4 regions of the Bradyrhizobium sp. CCBAU 11430 genome follow, and region 4 is predicted to be linked to each of the others. Evidence: predicted binding sites of a transcription regulator. Region 4 holds the regulator's gene; each other region holds the start of a gene.
What was found. Region 4 encodes PhoB, which activates phosphate uptake and scavenging genes when phosphate is short. Its sites were predicted from a motif close to TGTCATNNANCTGTCAT; they were not measured.
Positions count from the first base shown of each region.

Region 1: a site for PhoB is predicted at 1,364-1,380, ahead of XI04_RS12025 (RNA degradosome polyphosphate kinase). Genes of this name have one in related genera too.
Region 2: a site for PhoB is predicted at 1,164-1,180, ahead of phnC (phosphonate ABC transporter ATP-binding protein). Genes of this name have one in related genera too.
Region 3: a site for PhoB is predicted at 1,092-1,108, ahead of XI04_RS02255 (UDP-2,3-diacylglucosamine diphosphatase). Genes of this name have one in related genera too.

Region 1 is NZ_LBJV01000045.1:37,952-40,149, forward strand. It holds gene XI04_RS12025 (RNA degradosome polyphosphate kinase) at 1-1,290, opposite strand, end outside; gene XI04_RS12030 (DnaA ATPase domain-containing protein) at 1,449-2,126, opposite strand.
Region 2 is NZ_LBJV01000072.1:180,823-183,020, reverse strand. It holds gene XI04_RS33855 (alpha-D-ribose 1-methylphosphonate 5-triphosphate diphosphatase) at 1-437, opposite strand, end outside; gene XI04_RS33850 (transferase hexapeptide repeat family protein) at 434-1,105, opposite strand; gene phnC (phosphonate ABC transporter ATP-binding protein) at 1,280-2,089, shown strand; gene phnD (phosphonate ABC transporter substrate-binding protein) at 2,156-2,198, shown strand, end outside.
Region 3 is NZ_LBJV01000003.1:483,828-486,025, reverse strand. It holds gene XI04_RS02260 (glycosyltransferase family 4 protein) at 1-242, opposite strand, end outside; gene XI04_RS02255 (UDP-2,3-diacylglucosamine diphosphatase) at 256-1,068, opposite strand; gene thiD (bifunctional hydroxymethylpyrimidine kinase/phosphomethylpyrimidine kinase) at 1,474-2,198, opposite strand, start outside.
Region 4 is NZ_LBJV01000072.1:339,109-341,306, reverse strand. It holds gene pstB (phosphate ABC transporter ATP-binding protein PstB) at 1-376, shown strand, start outside; gene phoU (phosphate signaling complex protein PhoU) at 388-1,104, shown strand; gene phoB (phosphate regulon transcriptional regulator PhoB) at 1,127-1,834, shown strand; gene XI04_RS34600 (GcrA family cell cycle regulator) at 2,064-2,198, opposite strand, start outside.

The DNA of each region.
Region 1 (2,198 bases), on a different contig from region 4:
CCAGCGGATATTGGCTTCCTCGTCGAAGCGCGCCTTCAGCTCGATCAACGCGGTGACGGATTTGCCGGCCTCGGCGGCTTCCGCCAGCGCGCGGACGATCGGCGAGTTGTTGGAGGTGCGGTAGAGCGTCTGCTTGATCGCGACGACATCGGGGTCGCGCGTGGCCTGCTGCAGGAACTGCACCACCACGTCGAAGGATTCGTAGGGATGATGGACCACGAGGTCCTTCTGCCGGATCGCGGCAAAGATGTCGCCGCCATGCTCGCGCACGCGCTCGGGGTGGCGCGGCACGTAAGGGGTGAATTCGAGATCGGGCCGGTCGAGGCGGGTGAGCTGCGAGAGCTCGTTCATCGCTTGCACGCCGTCGACCAGGAACACCTCGTCATCGGCGGCCGACAGCGCGTGCTGAACGAAGTTGCGCAGCTCCTCCGGCATCTTGGCGTCGATCTCGAGCCGGATCACCGATCCGCGGCGGCGGCGCTTCAGCGCGGTCTCGAACAGGCGGACGAGGTCTTCCGCCTCTTCCTCGATTTCGAGCTCGGAGTCGCGGATGATGCGGAAGGCGCCCTGGCCGTGCAGATTGTAGCCTGGGAACAGGCGGTTGATGAACAGGGCGGTCGCCTGCTCCAGCGAGATCAGCCGGACGGCCTTGCCCTCGGTCGGCAGGCGGATGAAGCGGTCGATCTTGCCGGGCATGCGGATCAGCGCGTTCATCTGCTTGCCGTCGGCGGCGCGGGTGAGCTGGAGCGCGATGGTGAAGCCGAGGCTCGGGATGAACGGGAAGGGGTGGGCCGGGTCGATCGCCAGCGGGGTCAGCAGCGGGAATACGTTGCTGAGGAAGTAGTCCTCGATCCAGGTCCGTTCCGCCTTGGTGACCTCCTTGCCCTCGACGAGCACGATGCCGACATCGGCCAGCGTGCCGCGCAGGTCGCGCCAGATCGCCTGCTGGTCGGAGGCGAGCTCGGAGACGGTGCGGTTGATCAGCGCGAGTTGCTCGGATGGCGTCAGGCCGTCGGGGCTGCGTTCGGCAATGCCCTCACGCACCTGGGCCTTGATGCCGGCGACGCGGACCATGAAGAACTCGTCGAGGTTATTCGCCGAAATCGACAGGAATCGCACCCGCTCCAGCATGGGGTGGCTGGGATTGACCGATTCCTCCAGGACGCGGCGGTTGAAATGCAGCCAGGAGAGCTCGCGGTTGATGAATCGCTCGGGACTCGATGCGATCGCCGGCAGGCTCTCGGTCTCTGGGGCTTTTTCTTTAGTTTCAACAGCTTGCGCAGAGTCCATCAGAAGTCGGTCCATCCAGTTCGCCCCAATTTGCGACTTATGCGCAAAACCGGCCGGAGCATGTGTTAGAGCGATGACGTTTCGATGACATTGATGTTCCGCCGGTTCGCCGCGTCAAGCGGGCTTGGCGTGGGTCTGGAGGCGGCCACGGAGGCCGATCAGGCGTCGCGGAGCAGCTCGGCGGCCAGCGCCCGGGTGACCGGGCGGCCGAGCCTGAGGGCTTCGCTGTCGAGCAGTTCCACGGCCTGGCGGGCGGCGGCCGAGGACCGCTCCAGGCGGGTGGCGAGGTAGCCGACCACGCTCTCGTCCACGGTGAGCTGGCGGTCGGCGCAGAATTTGACGATCAGGCCGCGGAACAGCTGGTCGTCGGGCGGTAGCAACGCGACCACTGGAACGGCGCGCAGACGCGAGCGCAGGTCGCGAAGCTCGATCTCCAGCGAGGCCGGCACCTCGCGTCCGGTGAACAGGACGTAGGCGCCATCCTCGCGGGCGAGGTTCATCAGGTGGAAGAGGGCGCGTTCGTCAAATTCCCTGGCCTTGAGATCCTCGACCACCAGCGCGCCGGTGGCGAGCGCGCCCGGGACCCCCGCGGCGCTCAGCGCATTGGCCGTGGTGGAGCGGGCCCCTGATGCCTCGGCCCAGATCGCGGCGAGATGGCTCTTGCCGCTTCCTTCGGGACCGGCCAGCCACATGATCCGGTTCGGCCATTCCGGCCAGCTGTCGATCAGGCCGAGACCGGCCGCATTGGCGGGGCCTTCGAGGAAATTGTCCCGGCTGAGGCTCTCCGCATGCGGAAGCGAAAACGCCAATTGTCGGGGGTGAACGCGGCCTGGCACGCTTGCTTTGCTCCATGCCGGCGCGCCGGCGTCATTCGAAGAGGTCGGACGTATCGAGCGGGAGTTGGCCTT
Region 2 (2,198 bases), 160 kb from region 4:
GCCTCGGCGCCGAGATTGTAGGTCTCGTGCCGCAGATGGAAGCGGGTGTCCGCGGCGAATTGCGGACGCTGCCGCTCGATGGCCTCCATCAGGCCGCGCGCGTTATCGGCGCTGCGCAGGCCCGGCTCCCACGAGCAGGTGGTGGCGTGAAAGACGGTGGTGATGCCGTTGCTGATCGCCTGGCGATCGCTGTCGGCGAGCGCGACGTCGATCGGGAAGTCGACACCGGCGCGCGGCATCATCTGCCGCTCGAAGGCATCGCCATGCAGATCGACGATGCCGGGCAGCACCAGCAGGTTGCGTGAATCGATTATCAGCCGCGCCCGGCCCCGTGAGGCATCGACCTGCGCGATGTCCTGTCCCGACACCGCCAATGACGTTTCGACGAGTTCGGCGCCGATCAGGGCCCGGCCGCCTTCAAGGAAAATGTCTGTCACGCGACCGCGTTTCGTTTGCTGGTAAGGGATCTGGTCAGGGGAGCCGCCCCTGCTTCGTATGTCGCAAGAAAATCTTCAATCCCGAGCTTGCGGAAATCGGGCAGCGCTTCACGCAACTTGTCGTGATCCCAGTCCCACCAGGCGAGCCGCGCGAGCCTTCCGGCGATCTCCTCGGAGAAACGCCGCCGCACGATGCGGGCCGGATTGCCGGCGACGATGGCGTAGGCCGGCACGTCCTTGGTGACGATGGCGCCGGCCGCGATCACCGCGCCGGTGCCGATGTTGCGGCCCGGCAGCACGATCGCGCCGTGGCCGATCCAGACATCGTGGCCGATATGGACGTGATGCTGGCGCCGCCAGTCGAAGAATTCGGCGTCGTCGCTCTCGCCTTCGAAGTAGGCGCTCGAGCGATAGGTGAAATGCGCCTGGGTCGCGCGGTGCATCGGATGATTGCCGGGATTGATGCGCGTCATGGCCGCGATCGAGCAGAACTTTCCGATGGTGGTGTAGGTGATCTGGGAATCGTTCACGACATAGGAGTAATCGCCCATCGCCACTTCATGCAGGATGGTGCGCGCGCCGACCTCGGTATAGGCGCCGAGCCTGGTCTCATGCAGCTTGGCCGAGGGATCGATGGTCGGCTGGACCGAAAGAGTTTTGGCGGCCATGTTGCATCCGGAAGTGCGAGGGCGGGCGTTCCTCTTCGAGCGGCTTGATGACGATGTCATGACGCGGTGATGACAGGGGATGAGGTGTGTAGCATCGCCGCACTGCAACGCCCGTGTCACACAAGTGTCAAGCGCGGGCGTTAGCGGTTGGCTCCAGCTAATCTGGAGTCCTGCATGCTGGTGGTGGAAGGTCTGACGTGTCGCTTCGGCGCGAAAGCCGCGGTGGACGACGCTTCGTTTCAAGTCTCCCCCGGCGGCTTCGTCGGTGTGATCGGACGGTCCGGCGCCGGCAAGTCGACGCTGCTGCGAACCATCAATCGTCTCGCGACGCCGACGCAGGGCCGCATCCTGTTCGACGGCATCGACGTCACCGCGCTGCGCGGCAAGGAGCTGCGGCAGTGGCGGGCGCGCTCAGCCATGATCTTCCAGCAATTCAACCTGGTCGGCCGGCTCGACGTCCTCACCAACGTCCTGATGGGACGGCTTGCGACGATGCCGGCCTGGCGCTCGCTGTCGCAAGTGTGGCCCGAGCAGGACAAGGCGCTGGCGATGTCCGCGCTCGAACAGTTCGACATCGCGTCGCTCGCGGCCCAGCGCGCCGACCAGCTTTCCGGCGGCCAGCAGCAGCGCGTCGCGATCGCGCGTGCGCTGGTGCAGCAGCCCGACATCATCCTCGCCGACGAGCCGATCGCATCGCTCGATCCGCGCAACACCAAGATCGTGATGGATGCGCTGCTGCGCATCAACAAGCATTTCGGCATCACCGTGATCTGCAATCTGCATTCGCTCGATCTGGCGCGCAGCTATTGCGACCGCCTGATCGGCATGGCGCAGGGCCGGGTGGTGTTCGACGGCGCGCCGGCCGCACTGACCGACCACGTCGCGCGCGAGCTATACGATCTCGAAGCCGCCGACGTCATGGGCACCATGCCTGACCCGGCGCCCGCGGGCGTCCCGGCACTTGGAACGGCGGCCGCCGCCTGAGCCGCGTCGCGCCTGTTTGAGTTGCAAGTTTTGCGTCAACCGACCCCAACCGATGAAGAGGGTATCATGATCACTCGTAGACTCGTTCTTGCCGGCGCCGCGGCGCTCG
Region 3 (2,198 bases), on a different contig from region 4:
TCGGTCGCGATGTGGATGCTTTCGGGCCGCGCCCCCTCGATCAGCTTCGCGATCCGTGCGGGGCGGGGCATCGCCAGCCGCACGTCGCGATAGCTCGGCATTGCAAAGGTGCGGAAGGATTGCGGCGTCAGGAACGTGAATTCGACGCCGAGGCTTTTGCCGGCGTCGGCGAGCTTGGTCAGCGTCCGAACCACACCGTTGACTTGCGGGTGCCAGGCGTCGGTTGCGACCAGGATGCGCATCACGCGGCCTCTTCTACGCAGCTCTGGCTGCAACCTGCGGGACGGCTGCCGGCTTCTGCAAATGATCCGCCCAGGTGATGATCTCGAAATGACCGTCGTCGTGCTCGACCAGCGCCGTGCAGCTCTCGACCCAGTCGCCGCAATTCATGTAGCGAATGCCGCCCTCGTCGCGGATCACGGCGTAATGGATGTGGCCGCAGATCACGCCGTCGGCGTCGTGGCGCCGCGCCTCGGCGGCGAGCGCCTGCTCGAACGCGCCGATGTAATTGACGGCGTTCTTGACCTTCTGCTTGGCCCATTGCGACAGCGACCAATAGGGCACCTTGAACAAGCGGCGGAAGAAGTTGACGAAGCGATTCATCTGGATCGCGAAGTCGTAGGCCTTGTCGCCGAGATGGGCGAGCCAGCGCGCGTTTTGCACCACGAGGTCGAAGATGTCGCCATGGATGACGAGATAACGCTTGCCGTCCACGCCGGTGTGGACCGTGTTCTCGACGACGTCGATGCCGCCGAAATGCGTGCCGTAATAGTTGCGCAGGAACTCGTCGTGATTGCCGGGGATGTAGACGACCTTGGCGCCCTTGCGCGCCTTGCGCAGCAGCTTCTGCACGAGGTCGTTGTGGGATTGCGGCCAGTTCCAGCTCGATTTCAGCGCCCAGCCGTCGACGATGTCGCCGACGAGATAGATCGTGTCGGCATCATGGTAGCGTAGGAAGTCGAGCAGAAGATCGGCTTGAGAACCGCGGGCTCCGAGATGAACGTCGGAGATGAACAACGTGCGAAAGCGCCGCTCCGGGCTCTCGTCACTCACATCGTAACTTCCCATGCGCCAGCCTGTAACAATGTCCCGTGACAGGGGGATGACCAATTGAACTTTTGAGGCACCCTCAGATACGAATCACGCCTTGCCTCGCCTGCCTGCGAATATCAGCCGCATGCGACAATCAGGCGACATGGCGCCGCAGGAGGCGCCGGGACCCTACTCTTCCCTGAGGCCAGCTCCCCCGCGGCACAACCTTCGAGACGCCCGCCGTTGGCAGGCCCTCAGGATGAGGGCGGAGTGCGCGGCTGCAAATTCAAAGCGGACCGACGCAGTTCGGCCTCATCCTGAGGAGACCGCGAAGCGGTCGTCTCGAAGGAGAGGCGCTTGCTCGATGTCGCCACAAGGCATTGGGGACGATGAAGCCAGCGCTCAACGGATCGATGGCCGCGCTTCCGCGGACGGCCCGCCTCAGTAGAACCTGTGGAAATGATGGACCGGGCCGTGGCCGTGCCCGACGCTGAAGCGGTCGGCGGCTGCGATGGCCGCGCTGATCCAGGACTTGGCGTTGCGCACGGCAAGCTCCAGATCTTCGCCCTTGGCCAGTCCAGCCGCGACCGCCGAGGACAGCGAGCAGCCGGTGCCATGGGTGTTGCGGGTCGCAACGCGCGGCGCGGCGAGCGCGATCGTGTTTTGGGCATCGACGAGATAATCGATGCTCTCGGCGCCCTCGCCGTGTCCGCCCTTGATCAGGACCGCACGGCAGCCGAGTGCCAGCAGGCGACGCCCCTGGCGTTCGATCTCGGCCTCGCTTGCCGCGACCGGCTCGTCGAGCAGAGCCGCGGCTTCCGGCAGATTGGGCGTGATCACCGACGCCAGCGATATCAGTTTTGTGCGGAGCGCGTCGACGGCCTCGGATGCCAGCAGACGGTCGCCGGAGGTTGCCACCATCACGGGATCGAGCACGACATGCCGCGGCGACCAGCGCGACAGCGCGGCCGCGACCGCATCGATGCCGGCGACCTCAGCCACCATGCCGATCTTCACCGCGCCAATGTCGAGATCGGAGAACACCGCATCGATCTGCGCGGTGACGAATTCGGCCGGGACCGGATGAATGCCGGTAACGCCACGCGTGTTCTGCGCCGTCAGCGCCGTGATGGCGGAGGCACCATAGACGCCGAGCGCGGCAAAGG
Region 4 (2,198 bases):
GCTGCGCGGCGGCGCGCTGTGGAACGAGGTCAAGGACAAGCTCAACGCCTCCGGCCTGTCGCTCTCCGGCGGCCAGCAGCAGCGCCTGTGCATCGCCCGCACCGTCGCGGTGCGGCCCGAGGTGATTCTGTTCGACGAGCCCTGCTCGGCGCTCGATCCGATCTCGACCGCCAAGGTCGAGGAGCTGATCCAGGAGCTGTCCGAGAACTACACGATCGCGATCGTCACGCACAACATGCAGCAGGCGGCGCGCGTCTCCGACAAGACCGCCTTCATGTATCTCGGCGAGCTGATCGAGTTCGACGACACCAGCAAGATCTTCACGTCGCCGAGCGACCGGCGCACGCAGGATTACATCACCGGCCGGTTCGGCTGAGGAGACGCGACATGGGTACTGAACATACCGCAAAAGCTTTCGACACCGACCTCCAGGAGCTCACCCGCCTGGTCGCCGAGATGGGCGGCATCGCCGAACGCATGATCGTCGATTCCGTCGGCGCGCTGATCCGCCGCGACGTCGCGCTCGGCCAGCGCGTCGTCACCATCGATGCCGAGCTCGACGCGCTGCAGAAGCGCATCGAGGAACGCGCGGTGCTCACCATCGCCCGCCGCCAGCCGATGGCGGTGGATTTGCGCGAGATCGTCGGCGCCATGCGCGTTGCGACCGACCTCGAGCGCATCGGCGACCTCGCCAAGAACATGGGCAAGCGCGTCGCCGCGCTGGAGACCGACTTCCATCCGCTGAAACTGTTCCGCGGCCTGGAGCACATGACCGACCTCGTGCAGCAGCAGGTCAAGTCGGTGCTGGACGCCTATGCCGCACATGATCTGCCGGCGGCGATGGCGGTGTGGAAGGGCGACGAGGAAGTCGACGCGATCTGCACCTCGCTGTTCCGCGAGCTCCTCACCTACATGATGGAGGATCCGCGCAACATCTCGTTCTGCATCCATCTGATGTTCTGCGCCAAGAACATCGAGCGGATCGGCGACCACGCCACCAACATCGCCGAGACCGTGTTCTACATGATCGAAGGCCAGGCGATCACCGACAAGCGGCCGAAGGGCGACATGACCACCTTCGCCACGACGGTCCCGAATACCTGAAGACTCAAGGAGCGACGACCCGATGGGCGCACGCATTATGGTGGTTGAGGACGAGGAAGCTCTCACCGAGCTGCTTCGCTACAACCTCGAAGGCGACGGCTATGACGTCGAGACGGTGATGCGCGGCGACGACGCCGACACCCGCCTCAAGGAGCACATCCCGGACCTGATCGTGCTCGACTGGATGCTGCCGGGCCTGTCGGGCATCGAGCTGTGCCGGCGGCTGCGGACCCGGCCCGACACCAAGCAGCTGCCGATCATCATGCTCACCGCGCGCGGCGAGGAGAGCGAGCGGGTGCGGGGACTTGCGACCGGCGCCGACGACTACATCGTCAAGCCGTTCTCGGTGCCGGAGCTTTTGGCGCGCGTGAAGGGCCTGCTTCGCCGCGCCAGTCCTGAGCGACTCGCGACAGTGCTGGCCTATGGCGACATCGAGCTCGACCGCGACAAGCGTCGCGTGGCGCGCTCGGGCCGGCCGATCGATCTCGGTCCGACCGAATATCGCCTGCTGGAGTTCTTCCTGGAGCATCCGGGCCGCGTGTTCTCGCGCGAGCAGCTGCTCGACAGCGTCTGGGGCCGCGACATCTACATCGACGAGCGCACCGTCGACGTCCATATCGGCCGCCTGCGCAAGCTGCTCAATCTCGGCCGCGAGCAGGACCCGATCCGCACCGTCCGCGGCGCCGGCTACGCGCTCGACGATCGCTTCGCGAAGGCGGAGCAGACGTAAGGTTTGCAGGCGTTGGGGTTTGGTGGGCTGCCGCCACATTCTCCGGTGTCGTCCCTGCGAAAGCAGGGACCCATAACCACAGGCAGTGGTTTGGCGAAGACTCGGAGTGACCATCTCGCGCAACAACAGCGCCCTGTGGTTATGGATCCCCGCGTTCGCGGGGATGACACCGAGTTGGTTGAGGCGCCGTCGTGTGACGGCTGCCGTCTTTGCGATCAGCTAAATCCGCTCACCGCGGACCCGGCTTTGCCGGGGCACGCCGGCGATCCGCCGCCGGCTGATACGCCACGCGCGAGTGCTGGGCGCAGTAGGGCAGGCCGGACAGCGCCCTGCCGCCGCAGAAGAAGAAATCCGGGCTGGAGGG